Regions from separate parts of the Shewanella sp. GutCb genome, predicted to be linked through region 2. Evidence: predicted binding sites of a transcription regulator. Region 2 holds the regulator's gene; each other region holds the start of a gene.
What was found. Region 2 encodes sigma-54, which starts transcription at its own class of promoters, with help from an activator protein. Its sites were predicted from a motif close to GTTGGCACGNNNNTNGNNT; they were not measured.

Region 1: the regulator sigma-54 is predicted to act here: its motif matches at 1,939-1,957, upstream of CXF86_RS22245 (YccF domain-containing protein).
Region 3: the regulator sigma-54 is predicted to act here: its motif matches at 2,152-2,170, upstream of flgB (flagellar basal body rod protein FlgB).
Region 4: the regulator sigma-54 is predicted to act here: its motif matches at 2,642-2,660, upstream of norV (anaerobic nitric oxide reductase flavorubredoxin).

Annotation. Positions count from the first base shown of each region.
Region 1 covers NZ_PJBL01000106.1:183,751-187,969, reverse strand. The annotation lists gene CXF86_RS22250 (pyridoxal-phosphate dependent enzyme) at 866-1,786, opposite strand; gene CXF86_RS22245 (YccF domain-containing protein) at 2,013-2,420, shown strand; gene CXF86_RS22240 (alpha/beta fold hydrolase) at 2,417-3,163, opposite strand; gene CXF86_RS22235 (M14 family zinc carboxypeptidase) at 3,212-4,207, opposite strand.
Region 2 covers NZ_PJBL01000020.1:48,334-52,552, reverse strand. The annotation lists gene lptC (LPS export ABC transporter periplasmic protein LptC) at 1-236, shown strand, start outside; gene lptA (lipopolysaccharide transport periplasmic protein LptA) at 300-848, shown strand; gene lptB (LPS export ABC transporter ATP-binding protein) at 845-1,576, shown strand; gene CXF86_RS12065 (RNA polymerase factor sigma-54) at 1,714-3,225, shown strand; gene hpf (ribosome hibernation promoting factor) at 3,256-3,543, shown strand; gene ptsN (PTS IIA-like nitrogen regulatory protein PtsN) at 3,546-3,989, shown strand.
Region 3 covers NZ_PJBL01000004.1:67,896-72,114, forward strand. The annotation lists gene flgE (flagellar hook protein FlgE) at 1-395, opposite strand, end outside; gene flgD (flagellar hook assembly protein FlgD) at 470-1,276, opposite strand; gene flgC (flagellar basal body rod protein FlgC) at 1,302-1,718, opposite strand; gene flgB (flagellar basal body rod protein FlgB) at 1,721-2,119, opposite strand; gene CXF86_RS05090 (CheR family methyltransferase) at 2,293-3,126, opposite strand; gene CXF86_RS05095 (chemotaxis protein CheV) at 3,266-4,186, opposite strand.
Region 4 covers NZ_PJBL01000001.1:260,255-264,473, reverse strand. The annotation lists gene norW (NADH:flavorubredoxin reductase NorW) at 1-1,058, opposite strand, end outside; gene norV (anaerobic nitric oxide reductase flavorubredoxin) at 1,082-2,593, opposite strand; gene CXF86_RS01160 (transcription antiterminator/RNA stability regulator CspE) at 3,373-3,585, opposite strand; gene torS (TMAO reductase system sensor histidine kinase/response regulator TorS) at 4,158-4,219, opposite strand, start outside.

The DNA.
Region 1 (4,219 bases), on a different contig from region 2:
TTTAATAAACATCGACAAAATATGATTAATCAAATATTAGTCAACCTAGCACTGATTAACGTATTGTTAACACTTAATAATAAACTATCTTAAACACAAGCGTTTTAATTTTATTTGTTGACAAGATTCATTTACTCGATATAATCCAGTCAGTTTTTAGAGATATACCCTTTTTTGATATACTTTCACCGCCTTCTGTAAACATCCACGATTCGTCGTTTGATCCCCACATAAGCGTTATCACAACTGGTTCAATCATCTTAATAGACAGTCATTTTACTGTCATATCTTTATGCTTTACTTGGTTCAGCTTGAGATTAGTTTTGTTTTTGCGACATAAACAACACATTCGTTAACAAAACTGACTACAAGTCACTTGTATAAGCATAAAAAGATGAGTACTCTCGAATTGAACTTAAATTCATCTTTCGCAAAAATGCTAAGGATATCTTATTGTTATAAATCACTACCAACTTGGTAGCGTTAATAAAAGGAGTGTGACCATATGTCATACCTAGTAAATGGACACGAAATTACAGTCAACTTTCCAGTAGATTCAATTTCAGTCAACAAATCTTCAATCGCCTTCACAGACAGTCAAGGCAAAAACAGACAGACTTTTTCAAAGCGCACTGAAGCGCTTAAATTTATGAATTGGTTATTGTCTTCAAGTAAGTAAAACCGACTTTTCGATACAACTCCTCTCACTCGTATCGATAGTTTGTCTTCATAGGCAAACGAATAGGACTGAAACATATTCAGCTATTTAGTCATCTTCATTTGGTTTAGGCTTTACCTCTGCTCAGGTATCTAGCCTAACCAAATGGAAATTCCTCCCCCCAGAAAAAAAGAAACAATCCTAAGCTCACAATACTGCCGTATATTTACGTTGGTAACGTGGCAACATCGTCTCATTTCCTAATAAACCACCTTGATGAATGTAGATAATCGCTGCATCTGGATATTCGGATAAATACTGCTCTACACACATCCAACCCTTAGGATCATACAGTAATTCAAACTCAATCCCCTGCTCACCCACTTTACGCCAAATGTCATAAAAGATTTTATATAGCTTTCCGAAATGATATTTTTTAGCTGTGCTTATTATCTCTGGGTGAAATGAAGTGTCATTGATTAGCTCAGAAAACTGCTGGTTAAGGTAGTCTTCATCTCCTACACAAGCACATGTCATTACTTTTATGTTGTTATTATTAAGTACAAAATATTCATTTAAGAATACCGCAGTAGTGCCGGTTCCAGACGGAAGAAAAACAGTCAATTCATCTAGCTGACTAGACGCGAACCAATTGACAATCTCTTTTGCAAGTTGGTGTACCCCTTCCCGAGCATAAAGACAACGGCCTCCCTCAGGAACAAACAAAGCCTTACTATCATTTGGTAGCACATCTTGCTCGATATACTCTTTACAGCCTCTACCCTTCCTATCAGCAACCAAAGAGAGATCGATGACGTTTGCGCCATTCTCGACAGCCGCTGCATAATTTCCCTTTGACGATGCTAAAACTTGCGCTGCAATATGATCAGTATAAAAATCAAGTTGCCAGCCTTTTAATTTAGCTAAAGCTGACATTGAATAAAGCGAGTTTGCAACAGGAGAACCATAACCGACTAATCGGGTGATACCAGGGAAGTCGTTATGTAGAAAGTAAGCAAATTTACGTGCCTTATTACCAGAGAAATCTTTATGTAACAGATCATCTCTTTTTACAAAAACACGGCAACCATTAAAGTCGATACTATCAACTGGAGTGTGAGTAAACACAGCAAATTCTCTTAATGTAATGAGTGACTATTGTAACGCTTTACTTAGTGCAGTTTTGACCTCGATGTAAAAAAATCACTAACTTTTGGTCTATTCCGTTATTCGAAAACATTCATAAACCCCCAAACAGCATATAAAACAACCCACCAACACATGGCGTGATAATTGCTTTATACAATATAGCAGTGCCCACAGGGCAGTATATTTTTATAGTGAGGGATCTTTCATGGCAGTTTTACGCTTAGTGTTTAATATAGCTTGGTTTGTGTTGGGCGGTTTTGTAATGGGGCTAGCGTGGTGGTTAGCCGGCCTTTTGTGCTTTATTACCATTATTGGGATCCCATTCGGACGAGCTTGTTTCGTTATCGGTGAGATGACTTTTTGGCCATTCGGTCAAGACTCTATAAGTCGCCGCTCAATCACAGGGGTGGAAGATTTAGGCACGGGTGCTTTTGGTATGCTGGGCAATATTGTTTGGTTTTTATTGTTTGGTATCTGGCTTGCGATTGGTCATATCGTTCACGCTTTTGCATGCGCCGTTACCATTATTGGTATTCCGTTTGCAATACAGCATTTAAAGCTCGCCATTTTGAGCTTAACCCCTATAGGTCAAACCGTGGTAGCAAAAGCTTAAGCCGATGACAAAAGCACTTTTTCCAGCTGCGCAATTAGCGCAGCTGGACAATCTAAACTAATATCATGTCCCGCCGCTTCAAACTCAATCAGTTCAGTTTTATAATAAAGTGACAGTTGTACACTACAACTGGGATTAACTAGCCTATCAGAGCTGCCATTGAAAACAAAAATGGGCTGCTGTAAATTATCAGGGGTTTGAAAGTTAGCACAGGCCCATATTTGCCGAACGACATTATGCATCTTGCTTCGATAATCTAATCTGAGTTCACTCCAATGCTCACACATCGCTTGATTGTCACCATAACGCTCACTCGAGAGTTTAAGCGCTGTGCACTCTAACCAATGCACCGCCCCCTGCTTAACTCGCCCCAGATAGGCAGTAACGATGGCTTTTAGATTAAACCTTGCATACCAAGGAGATAAGTTAGCCGCACTTGCGTTGATAACAACCACCTTGCTTACTTTTTGTGGCGCTAAGCGAGCCATTTCAAGCGCGATCATTGCGCCCATAGAAAGCCCTATAAGACAGTTGTCATTGCCTGTTAGTTGTTTAACTAATGCCTTAGCGTATGCCGTTATGGTTAGCGGGCTGGTGCAATCACTCAATGTCCCATTGCCTAACGTATCGAGCGCGATAACATCAATTTTATTTGCTGCCACTTGCACCGTTAAATCATCTTCAAATTCTCGCCAATGACGCTTATCTCGCATCAAGCCCCTAATGAGTACCCAGCTTTGCATAGTCCGTCCTTAATTAACTTTTAGGCCTGCTGTCTTTTATAGTTATCTTTAGTCATACCAGTCTTGCATTGCAGCAGCGTATTGACGAGTTAATAACTCACAACTCATGTCCTCTATAGCTCGGCTCGCCGCTAAGTCCATTAGAAACTGCATCAATACAGTGTGTTTTCGCAACGTTCTAACATGTCGATGTTGCTTTTGAGGGTTAAATAAACCGGCAAAATTGAATAGCTGTCGTGGGTTTTTCTTTACCCATGCCCAAGAGCCCATCTCCAATGTCAAAGGCAACAACGGCGCGTCATTTTGCTTCATTGCCAAATAATCCCATATATCACCATGAGTACGATAAATAAGGCTCTGGGGGGAGAACTGATAATGATTATGGTGCGGGAAGCTTGCTTTATAAAGCTGCTTTAAATGGTAAATTTGGCCTAGACTCTTTATCGGTTGATGAGACCCTGCAAACGGAAACCAAATATGATCTGATAGTCCAAATCCTGAGTGTGCATCCAGTGAAATAACACTAGAAGCATTTGATCGCAATAATTCTACATAGTTGATTAAGGCGGCGGTTTCCGGCTCCACCCCTTTTTTGCCTCGATACCAGGGTAATAGCGGAGTCACTCTTTGCCCCCCCACTAAAAAGGTCACTTTCGTTGTCGCATCAATTGGCGCGTTACGCATTAAATCAACTTGCTGACCATTGCACCGAGTGCCATTTAGCAAGCCTATTGGATTAACGATAGGCACAAATGCAATTCTAATTTTTGTTAACAGAATTTGTAACTGACTATCCCACTCCAGCCTGGCTAATAGGCTTTCGAGTAAAGCGAGGATCACTTGAGTGCCAATTCTTTCAACTCCATGTACACCTCCGACAAACAGCACACAAGGCTTGTCTGCTGCTTCACTGCCTAGTTCAGCACAAATGACAGGGAAAGACTGATTTTTATATGTCAGTTCAGTTAGTGTTTTGGCTCGCAATTGTGGAAAGGATTCAATAAGGGTTGTTAGTGTATTGAGTTCTGGTGGCGTTATCTGCATCATACCACTTGC
Region 2 (4,219 bases):
AGGTCTCATTGGAAAACAATGTTATTATCGATTCTATTAGTCCAGAAGAGCCGATCCAAACATTGTCTACCTCCTATTTAGAGCTTGATCTAGAGACGATGGTTATGACCTCTGATGAAATCATTTACGTCACTGGCAATGAGTTTGTGATTCAGGGAACAGGCCTTTATGCTGATCTTAACGCCCAAAGTGTAAAGTTGATCAGTCAAGTCGAAGGGATCTACGATGTTAAGTAAGCGATTCAAAAAACAAATATACTCACTCATGCTAGCAACCCAATAGCGGAGTAGAAGGAAGTTATGAAATACAATCAATCAATACTTGCAGGTCTGTTGTGTCTGCTTAGCATTAGTAGCTACGCGCAAGTCGATGACTTAAAGCAAGAAGTTAAAATTGCTGCTGCCAGCCAAGAAGCTGATATAAAAAATAATCAGGTGATCTTTTTTGGTCCTGTAGAAGTAACTCAGGGTTCAATTAAAATGAAGGCTGATGAATTACGGGTGTTCTCTAAAGAAGCGAGCTCAGGAAAAATACTCGTGGCTACGGGTAATCCTGCGACATATACCCAAATGATGGAAGATGGCCGCCCGGCGATGGCAAGTGCGAAAGAGATCCGTTATGAGTTGGCAACAAGAACCTTAACCTTGTTAGGTAATGCAACCTTGGAGCAAGAGGGCAGCCAAGTCACGGGTAACCGCATCAAGTACAATATCGGACTACAAAAATTAGTCGCAGAAAGTACAGGTAAAGGTAATGATCGCGTGATCACTATCATTCAGCCTGAAGCTTATCAAGAAGAGACGCCTGAAACCCCAGCCGCACCCATTAAAAAGCAGGAACAGCAATGACCCAAAAAACGCTGACCGTACGCAATTTAGCGAAAAGTTATAAGAGCCGAGCCGTTGTTCAAGATGTGAGTTTAACGGTCAAAACAGGGCAAATTGTTGGGTTATTGGGTCCTAATGGTGCAGGTAAAACCACAACATTTTATATGGTTGTTGGTTTAGTTCAGAGCGACAAGGGTCAGATCTTAATCGATGACGATGATTTAACCTTAGACCCAATGCATCTCCGAGCACGTAAAGGCATTGGCTACTTGCCACAAGAGGCAAGCATCTTTAGAAAGCTCTCAGTGCGTGACAATATCATGGCAGTATTACAGACTCGCAAAGATATCAATAACGAGCAGCGTGAAGAGCAACTTGAACACCTACTCGAAGAGTTTCACATCACCCATATCCGCGATAGCCAAGGCATGGCGTTATCAGGTGGTGAACGCCGCAGAGTTGAAATTGCTCGAGCACTGGCAGCCAACCCAAAGTTTATTCTACTCGATGAACCTTTTGCCGGCGTTGATCCAATATCGGTTATCGATATTAAAAAGATTATTGAACAGTTAAAAAGCCGTGGCTTAGGGGTGTTGATCACAGACCACAATGTGCGTGAAACATTGGACGTTTGTGAACATGCCTATATCGTAAGTCACGGAAATTTGATTGCAGAAGGCACACCTGCCGAGATATTAGATAATCAGCAGGTTCGAGCAGTGTACTTAGGTGAACAATTCAGGCTATAGTTAACCCACAGTATGCGGGTTTAATTGTATAGCATTAGCTAAGTATATGAATACAATCAAAGTGTTGACTCTTTAAGCTCTCTTCGTCAAATCACCGAGCTTCAACGTTTAATTACAGTGTAGGGAATAGCGGTAAGATGAAAGCGTCACTCCAGCTCAAAATGGGTCAGCAGCTAACTATGACTCCACAATTACAGCAGGCTATTCGCCTTTTGCAATTGTCCTCTTTAGAGCTGCAGCAAGAGATCCAGCAAGCATTAGACTCTAATCCACTGCTTGAATTAGATGAAGAGCAATCCGATGGCGAGCCTATCAGCAACGAAGATAGAACCACCAGTGACTCTGACAGCTATTCAGAGTCGGATAGCGACAATGAATACAGCAGTAACACAGATGTTGATCCACAGCAGGATAGCGCTGCGGTAGACACCTCTGATGCATTAACGCAAGATTCAATGCCAGATGAACTCCCAATGGATACTACTTGGGATGAAGTCTATACCGTGTCTTCGAATTCAAGCTCCGGCGGAATGCGCGATGATGATATGCCATTCCAAGGCGAAACCACTGAAGGTTTATACGAACATCTTGAATGGCAGAAAAATCTAACGCCTTTTTCTGATAATGACCTAGCGATTGCCACCGCCATTATTGATGCGGTTGATGAGCGAGGTTACCTTACTCAGAATTGTGAAGATATTCTTGAAGCAATGGGCGATCCAGAGATCGAGATAGACGAAGTGGAAGCCGTACTCAAACGCGTGCAGCATTTCGACCCTATCGGCGTCGCAGCCAGAGATCTCAGTGAATGTCTGCTTATCCAATTAGCTCAATATGCAGAAACAACACCCCATATAGACAATGCTCGCCTGCTCATTAAAGATTACTTAGATTTGATTGCTGGACGTGATTTTAGGCAATTGATGCGTAAGACTAAGCTCAAAGAGGATGACCTGCGTGATGCTATCACGCTTATTCAAACCTTGAACCCAAGACCGGGCCTGGCAGTCACGCGAAGTAAAGACGAATATGTGATCCCCGACGTTTCAGTGACAAAAAAGAAAGGCCGTTGGGTGGTTGAACTCAACCCCGACTACATGCCAAAAATCAACGTCAATCAACACTATGCTTCGATGGCTCGTAGCCAAAAAAATCAAGCAGATGGCCAATTTATTCGTAGTCACTTACAAGAAGCTAAATGGTTTATTAAAAGCATTGAGAGTCGTAATGAGACCCTCCTAAAAGTCTCCAACTGTATTGTGAAGTTCCAACAGGGATTTTTCGAATATGGTGATGAAGCCATGAAACCTATGGTACTCAACGACATTGCTGAAGCCGTAGAGATGCATGAATCCACTATCTCAAGGGTGACCACACAAAAGTATATGCATACCCCTAGAGGTATTTTCGAGTTAAAGTATTTCTTCTCTAGTCATGTCGGAACCGACGACGGTGGAGAGTGCTCATCAACAGCAATTAGAGCGTTTATTAAGAAGTTAGTCGCAGCTGAAAACCAACAGAAACCATTAAGCGATAGCAAAATGGCGCAACTGTTGGCAGAACAGGGGATTAAAGTTGCTCGACGTACCATCGCGAAATACCGCGAAGCAATGATGATCCCGCCCTCAAACCAACGCAAGAGTTTATAACTAAAATTAGACACTTGGAGGAATCTTTCTATGCAAATTAACCTTACTGGGCATCACATTGAAATCACTGCGTCACTGCGCAGTTATGTTGAAGAAAAATTTACAAAGCTTGAACGTCATTTCGATCAGATCAATAATGTGCACGTCATATTGAATGTTGAAAAAATGCAACAGATTGCCGAAGCACGAATTCACCTGAAAAAAGGTGAAGTTTTTGCCACTTCGGAACATGCGGACATGTACGCCGCAATCGACTCCCTGATCGACAAATTAGATCGTCAGGTTATTAAACACAAAGAGAAGCTGACCAAACACTAACGATGGAACTATGTACCATCCTGCAGCCGGAATGCACTACCTGTGCCACTCCGGGCAGTAAGAAAAAAGTACTGGAACTCATCAGCGATATTGCCGCTGCCCAGTACCCTACCCTTTCTTCACAAGAGATTTTCGAAAGCCTGTTGGCTCGCGAAAAAATGGGTAGCACAGGTATAGGCAACGGTATAGCAATCCCTCACGGGAGATTGGCTAATATTGACCATCCATTGGGCATATTAATCAAATGTGAAACACCGATATCTTTTGACTCGATAGATAAGCAACCGGTTGATATATTATTTGCCCTGTTAGTGCCCGCAGATCAATGTGAGCAACATCTCGCGACGCTGTCTTCAATGGCAGAAAAGCTTAACGACAAAGCGATCGTGAAGCAGTTGAGAAAAAGTAAGAGTGAATCTGAGTTATATGACTTAATCACTCAATAGTGAGAGGTCTCTGATCTGTCGAGCTTAGTTTTTACGCATTTTTTGATGTTCAAGAAGTACAAGACATGAGCAAAGAGAAACGCTTACACACTCTTGTAGGAATAGCTTAGAAACACTTAAACCAGTGTTCCTAAGCTATTGTTGCCGTGTTATAGGCTATTTGTGGAGAATAATTAAACTGCATTGCCTCCGTATCGTCCCACCTCGCCAAAATAATGTATAAACTGCGG
Region 3 (4,219 bases), on a different contig from region 2:
TTATCAACCGGGAAGGTTTGCAGAAAGTTACCTGCTGAATCAACCATGTAGTTGTTTGAGTCAAACTTAAACGCACCCGCACGAGTAAATGAATGATCCTGCGAGCCCACTTCTGATGAAGTGACGAAGAAACCACCGCCGTTAATCGCCATATCAAGTGAGTTATTGGTAAATTGTAAGCTACCTTGCTGGAACTGCTGCGCCACCTGGCTGGTTGCAACACCGCCACCGACGGTTGTTTTGCTATTAGCAAAAATAGAGGTCGCGTAAACATCGGCAAACTCAGCGCGTGATTCTTTAAAACCAGTGGTGTTAACGTTAGCGATATTGTTTGCGGTTGTATTGAGATCTTTTTGCGCAGCAGATATACCGCTCAGAGCAATGTTAAATGACATAGTTCACCTCTATCCTTGTTCAATTCGTTTTAGGAGAGGTTTATCTGCCTCTCTTATTAATATCTGTCGTGCGTTTACGATTCTGACACCGCTAATACATCACTAATCTTAATACCGCCAACGCCGCGCAAATTCAAAATAGCGCCGGTAGCTGCTGTCCCTAACGACACGCTCGTGACGTGAGCGTAAGTTGAAACGGGTAATTCTTCACTCTTGCCATCAACTTTACCCGTGACTTTTAGGGTGTAACTCCCTTCAGCAACAGGCTCGCCATTTTTACCCATACCGTCCCAAGTCACCTCAACGTTGCCGCCCGCACTGCCATCCACTTGAAAAGTAGATATCAGCTGACCAGATTCATCTTCGACGCGAACGGTTAAGTCTTTAATCGTTTCAGGCGTACTGACGACCCCCTTTATGACCGGCTCTTCAGCTGAGATATAGCCGGTATCCGATGGGATAAGTACTTTTTGCCCAACCAGACCTGACGCTTGCAAGGCTTGGCTTGATGTCGTTAGCGCATTGAGGTTAACAATCTCTTCGTTAAGCTTGCTAATACCGTCAACGGTCGAGAACGATGCCATCTGTTGGATCATTTGATCATTGTCGACTGGCTTAAACGGATCTTGCATCGACAACTGTTGACTCAACAGCGAGAAGAAATCTTCTTGCGATAAGTCCTGACTATTGGCTTCAGGTATTGAATTTTCTGCAGGCAAACGCAAACTGTCTAAAAACGGATTACCCGTTGTCGGAGTCGACGTTGCTGCCGCGTTACTTTGTACCGTCGTCTGCGTCGCAGCTTGCGGCGTAACAGTGCTAGCACTTTGTGGCTGGCCTGTTGCAGATTGCGTGTTATTGAGCGGATTAATAAGGCTCAAAATTTACCTCCAGCTTTCACTGAGTTTATTTACCAATTCTAAGGGTTTGCTGAAGCATCGATTTTGCAGCTTCAGTCACTTGTACATTCATCTGATATGAGCGAGAGGCAGAGATCATGTCGGCCATCTCCTCCATCACATTGACATTGGGCTTATAGATAAAGCCATCAGTATCGGCCATTGGATGACCTGGCGAGTATTCTTTATTTAACGGTAAGTCACTTTCAACAATTCCCTTAACGGCAACGGCTTGTGAAGCACTTTGATGCTGTTGAGCTTGGTTCATTTCAGCTTCAAAAATAGGATGGCGAGCACGATAGGTCTTACCCACACTGCTAGATACAGAGTCTGCGTTGGCAATATTACTGGCCGTGGTATTGAGTCTGACCGATTGCGCCGACATACCTGAACCTGCGACGTTAAAAATATTAAATAAACTCATAATTATTCGCCTCTAATCGCTTTTTTCATGCCTGAAAACTTGCTGTCGAGAAAACCGAGTGACATTTGATACTCAAGGGCATTTTTCATGAAGGCTGATTGCTCCTCTTGAATGTCTACTGTATTACCGTCACCGGTGTCTGGCTGATTCGGTACCCGATAAGCGACATTTTGCTGCGTTAACGCGGCTAAATCGAAGTGCTTGCTATCGCTCTTGGTCATGGACAAGCCCGATTGACGTGACTGCGCTGAATTCATTGCTTTAGCAAAATCAACATCGCGGGCTTTATAGTTTGGTGTGTCGGCATTGGCAATATTTGAAGATAGGACCTCTGCACGTTGAGAGCGTACGCCCAAAGTGTACTGATGAACGCCTAATGCACTATCAAAATTAATCGCCATAAAATTGCCTCCTCAGCTCGATAGCTAGAATAAAGCAATTGGTGTGCCAAATTAGTCTAAAAGAATGAAAATAGACGATTTACTTAGAGGGTAGCGCTATAGCGGCGGGATGATGCGGATAAACAGGGTGTCAAAAATGCGTTGATTGCACTTCAACACCCACAACAATAAGCTTAAGTTCGTTTTTGGTAATAGATGCCAGGATTACAGCGCACCATATCAAACTCATCAGACAAACCGGCAATAGACTCTGACGCACCCAAGAAAAGAATACCTTTAGGGTTCAGTGCGGCAGCAAATTGCCGCAATATTTTCCGCTTTGCCTCTGGAGAGAAGTAGATCAATACATTGCGGCAAAAGATAATGTCGAACTTGCCGAGCAAGGTATAATTTTCGAGCAAGTTGTGAGCTCGAAAATTAACCAATTGCTTCACATTGTTCTTAATCACCATATTACCCGATGGCAATGCATCAAAAAAATGACGTTTTCGTTCATCTGATAAACCACGGGCTAACGCTAAATTGTCATACTCCGCTTTTTTACAGCGCTCAAGCATCGTCGGCGAGAGATCCGTCGCCAATATACTCGCTCCACCGGGCAGTGTTCCAGGTTTACGCTGCTGATATTCCAGAATCGTCATACTTAAAGAATACGGCTCTTGCCCCGACGAACAGGCAGCTGACCATATTTTTACCGGTCGACCGAGTCGGCTGTAATTGGGCAAAATGGAATTAAACAACAACTCGAAAGGATAGCGATCGCGAAACCAAAGGGTTTCGTTGGTTGTCATGGCATCGATAACTTCAGTGCGAAGTTGACGCTCAGTGGGTTTCATTGAATGCTTTACAACATCCGATAAAGAGGGAAGATTATACTTGCCCATTAGCGGCGCCAATCGACTGCGCACAAGATATTGCTTGCTGTCACCGAGCACAATACCGCTGTGCTGCTCTAAAAACAGTCTGAACTGATGGTACTCGTTTTCAGCAAGTGATTTATTCGGCACTCTGTATCCTAAATATCAATAAAACAAGTCGCATAAAAGGCGCAACTTTACAACAATCGCTGGGTTATACATTAGCCATCTCGGAAACACAAGCAAGACTTGGTTTCCGCTGGCTTTGCTGTGAACTTAGCCCTACGCGTTATAAACTTAAATGTTTGTTTACCGCGGCGGCTAACTCATCAGGGTTAAACTTAGCAATAAAGTCATTAGCGCCCACTTTTTGCACCATCGCCTGATTAAACACGCCACTAAGCGAAGTATGTAACACCACTTTGATGTTTCTAAGCTTAGGATCATCACGTATTTCAGCGGTGAGGGTATAACCATCCATTTCAGGCATTTCAATATCTGAAATAATCAACGGAATTTCAGTCGACACGTCGTCGAGTTCCGCCGCTATTGCACGTAACTTTTCTAATGCTTCTTTACCATCTTTGGCAGTATCGATTTGCAGATCAAGCGAGGCTAACGCTCGAATAATCTGTTTACGGGCCACCGATGAGTCATCTATCACCATAATGTGATAATGCTTATTTCTATCGATTGTCAGCTTCTCGTCTAACTCTTTACTGATGTTGGTATTGACGGGTGAAATCTCATCTAAGATTTTCTCAACATCCAAAATCTCCACTAACTCATTATCAATCTCTGTCACGGCCGTCAAATATGAGCCACGTCCGGCGCCTTGTGGTGGCGGCATGATCGCTTCCCAGTTCATATTAATAATACGTTCAACCGAACTGACTAAGAACCCCTGCACACTGCGGTTGTACTCAGAAATGATAATAAAGCTGTTCTCAATGTTCTCAATTGGGCGGCCGCCTGTTGCAGCACTCAAATCAATCACTGAAATGGTCATGCCGCGTACATGGGCAATGCCACGCACACTAGAGTTAAGTCTAGGTAAGCTTGTTAACGGAGGGCATTGCAGCACCTCTTTTACCTTAAATACGTTAATGCCGAATCGTTGACGTCCATTAAGTTTAAATAACAATAACTCAAGTCGGTTTTGCCCAACCAATTGCGTTCGCTTATTTACTGAATCAAGAATGTTCGACATAAAATTTGCCTTGTACTTACTTTTTATCGGTTA
Region 4 (4,219 bases), on a different contig from region 2:
GTCACGCCTTGTTTATCAAAGCCCACTTTCCATGATGAATCAGTATTAAACCTGCCGCCGACTTGGATCGGATATGACGGTGTTTTCACTTTCACCATCATCGCTGGGAATGTCAGTTGTGATACTTGACCAAGTAACTGCTTAGCAAGCGCATTGGCACTCAAAATAATAGGTTGTAAATAAGCCATGACCTTGCCGTTAATCTCGGCGCAATCACCAAGGGCGTAAACATTGTTGGCAGATGATTGTAGCTTTTCATCCACTACAATACCGCGATTAACCTTAATATCCGCCTGCTGCGCTAAGTCGGTATTCGGTCGTAAACCCGCTGCAGAGATAACGCAATCGACAGTAAATACTTTACCCGCTTTAGTGGTAACCAGCATAGCTTGCTTGCCCTCTTCAGCTTTTGCGTTAATTTGCTCTATTGTCGTCACGTAGTCGTTAAGCTCGAGTGTCATTCCACCATCACGCAAAGGCTGTTCAAGCTTCAATGCGACAAAATCTGGTGCTACATTTGCGAGTAATCGACTATTAGGTTCAACAACAATCACCTTTTTGCCGCTCGTTTGTAGATCCATAGCCAGCTCAGCACCAATTAAGCCGCCGCCCATTATCAATATGCGATTAGCCGTGGTTAGCTTTTTCTGTGAAGCTCGGTACTCAGATAAACTGTTTAAAGTGACAATATCCACTGCAGCATCGCCTTTTATTGGCGGTACAAACGCGGTTGCGCCTGTTGCAAAGACTAGTTTAGAATATTGATAACTCTGCCCATTAGCTAACAGAGATTGCGTTTTGGTATCAACTTGTTCCACCCGTGTGTTGGCAAATAATTCAACCTGATACTGCGCAGCAAAGTCAGCTGCAGACAAGGTGATTAATGCATTTGCATCCTGCTGCTTGGAAAATACATGGCTTAAATCTGGCTTGTTGTATTCATCACCTTCATCAGCGGTAAAAACCTGAATAGGCAAACTAACATCTTGCCTGCGTATGTTCTTTATTAACTGATAGGCGGCGAAACCACTGCCAATGATTACAATCGGTGCTGTCATTACTACTTCCTCAAATACGTCGACTAAACCTTGTGTGCAATAAACACGTCTTTTCCCAAGTTACACTCAGGACAGAGGAAGTACTCAGGAACATCAGACCAAGGAGTACCGGGTTCAATTTCTTGGTTTGGCTCACCAATAGCCGGATCGTAAACCCAATTACACACGGTACAAATCATGCATTGGCAATCAGAATCATGCTCAGCATCTTTGTTATTGGCAACCGCTGCTTGCTGTGGTTGCTCAGACAAGCTGGCTACAGGCTTATTAGCTTCAGCTTTCTCATCCACAGCTACAGCCTTAGCAAATTGATTTATAGCAGGCGCATCGACCAATGGATGTAACGCCCACTGCTTAGCAATTTGACGGCCATGTTCACGGCATTCTCGCATCGCATTCCCATCTGGACGCCACTTAGTTTTCAAGCTAAGGGCCGTTTCGAAACCCGCGTCCATTAAGCGAGTTTGAATACGATCGACCGCACCGCCGCTCCAACCATAACTGCCGAACGCAGCGGCTTTTTTACCTTTAAATCTTAAGCCGGTGATCTCTTCAAGCATGCCTGCAATTTTTGGCATCATCACATTGTTCATTGTCGATGAACCTACCAATAAACCCTTTGATCGGAAGGTATGCGATAAAATTTCGTTCTTATCATGCTTTGAGACATTAAAGACTTTTACCGCCACGCCAGGGTCCACATCATGGATACCTTGAGCAATAGCATCAGCCATCATGCGTGTGTTGTTCGACATTGAATCGTAAAAGATGGTGATCTTATCTTCTTGATAACTGTCAGCCCACTCAAGGTATTGATGAATGATCTGCGTAGGGTTGTCACGCCAAACGATACCGTGAGAAGTAGCAATCATGTCCACAGGTACATTAAAGCTTAATACTTCGTGGATCTTAGCGGTCACCAGGCTGCTAAATGGAGTTAAGATATTTGCGTAATAGCGAAGACACTGCTCCTTAAGCTCATTCTGGTCCACTTCATCGTTAAATAGATGCTCGTCGCAGTAATGCTGGCCAAAGGCATCGTTACTAAATAACACCGCGTCCTCGGTCATGTAAGTCATCATACTGTCAGGCCAATGCAGCATAGGTGCTTCAATGAAGATGAGTTTCTTACCATTGCCGATATCTACGCTATCACCCGTTTTAACAATTTTAAAGTTCCACTCTGGATGGTGGTAGTGACCTACAATCGAATCAACAGCCGCTTCGGTGCAATAAATGGGCGTGCCGGGGATTTTTTCCAGTAATGCGGTTAATGCGCCGGAGTGATCTTCTTCCGCATGGTTCATCACGATAAAATCGATAGTATTAAGATCAATTTCCATCTCTAAATTTTGCACAAACTGATGACTAAAACGATGATCAACAGTATCGATTAATACTGTCTTCTCTTCACGGATGAGGTAACTGTTATAGCTAGTGCCTCTGGTCATCTTATATTCAGTACCATGGAAGTCTTGCACTTCCCAATCGCGTTGACCGACCCAATGAATGTTGTTTTTCACATGAATTGTCATTAGTTACACCCTAAAATATTAAATAAATTAAATCTTCTACTTGAGTAATTGCACTAACCATGCCAAAAAGTTAATTCATTGAAATAATTAGATAATGACAAAATCAAATCTAATGGGAGTGTAAATATGACAATGCAAAAAAGTGTCAAATAAACACTATCAATGTCAAAAAGACAATCCGATAATAGTCGCAATGACAGGCTAATAAAGAAGGAAATATCGCAGATAATGTCCATTTAGACAGAGTAAAATCAAGTAATTTGAGGACGAGAAATAGGTGCCGAGAGTAAGGATAATATTCGAGGGTCAATTCTGGGACGACTATATGACAACGTGGAATATAGGCAAGAGTAGATTTTGGCTGCCGTCTACAGCAAAGTTTATCAACACATATGACTAAACACATACCGCCAAGCCGATACTAGCTTCAAGCTAGCTCACAACCCTCTTTTTATTCTGACTCATTTGCTTTTTTATACGTATTATACCAATTGCATTAAGCATCTGTGTATTCAGTAGCAATAGCTCATGGTTTTCACTTCTGCTTTTCATTGAACCACTGCAGTCTCATCGATGCGCTTTGATTTGAAAATGGGTGAATGTGGCTGAGTTGACGACCTATTTAATCTAATGGGGATTAGAACAGAATTATTTTCTTTTAAACGCAAAAAAGCGAACCTAAAGGTTCGCTTTTTTTAATAACTAAAGAAAATTTAACTTTTCTTCAATTATTTAAAGTTGACTCAAACAGTAATTAAACTCTTTGTGTCGACTTTCGACTAGATAGCAACTACGTTAGCTGCTTGTGGGCCTTTTTGGCCTTGCTCTAGGTCGAAAGAAACTTTTTGGCCTTCAGCAAGAGTCTTGAAACCCTCTGAAGTGATAGCGCGGAAATGTACGAATACGTCAGCGCCGCCATTGTCTTGAGTAATGAAGCCAAAACCTTTGTCTTCGTTAAACCATTTTACGATGCCAGTAGTTGAGTTAGACATTTTATGTCCCTTATATTTAGTGGAGAATTAATAAATCTATCGCGAAAGTGCGATGTGCTGAGAGCTTGAATTATTAAATGTTACGATGAAGCTAAGGGAAACACAGATGATACAACGATAACGCAGAATCTGAAGCTTTACTTTTACTTGATGTTTCATTAATAACTCTGTATGCCAGAGCAAGGCGTACTTTACAGCACTTTGAGATATTGTAAAGCTTTTATTCATAAAAGATGAAGAGATACTATAAAAATTGAAAATCATTACCAATGTCGCATAGCTTTCAGTTTAGCCGCACGACTAAACTCAGTTCAGATGCTTGATGCTCTAAAGTCATCCTCGTAGCAATAGTACCCGCTCTATTTAGCTGCACTCACTTTATATACCATTCTACTTGAAGATGCAGGATTCAGGTAGAACGGGGATAGTCGTGTTCGTGAATATAGTATGAGTGTACCGCTGTCAGCTTCGCTTAGCCTTGGTAAGGGTAAACATCTTAATCTGCTGAGATGAGGAACCCTGAATGCTTTGATAACAAATATCTTCTATGTCTGCGCCTTTAACTAACAGTTCTACTGCGCTTCTTCCTGCTCGTCTAGCCACAATGATAATGCCTCCATCGAGCGCTGCCATA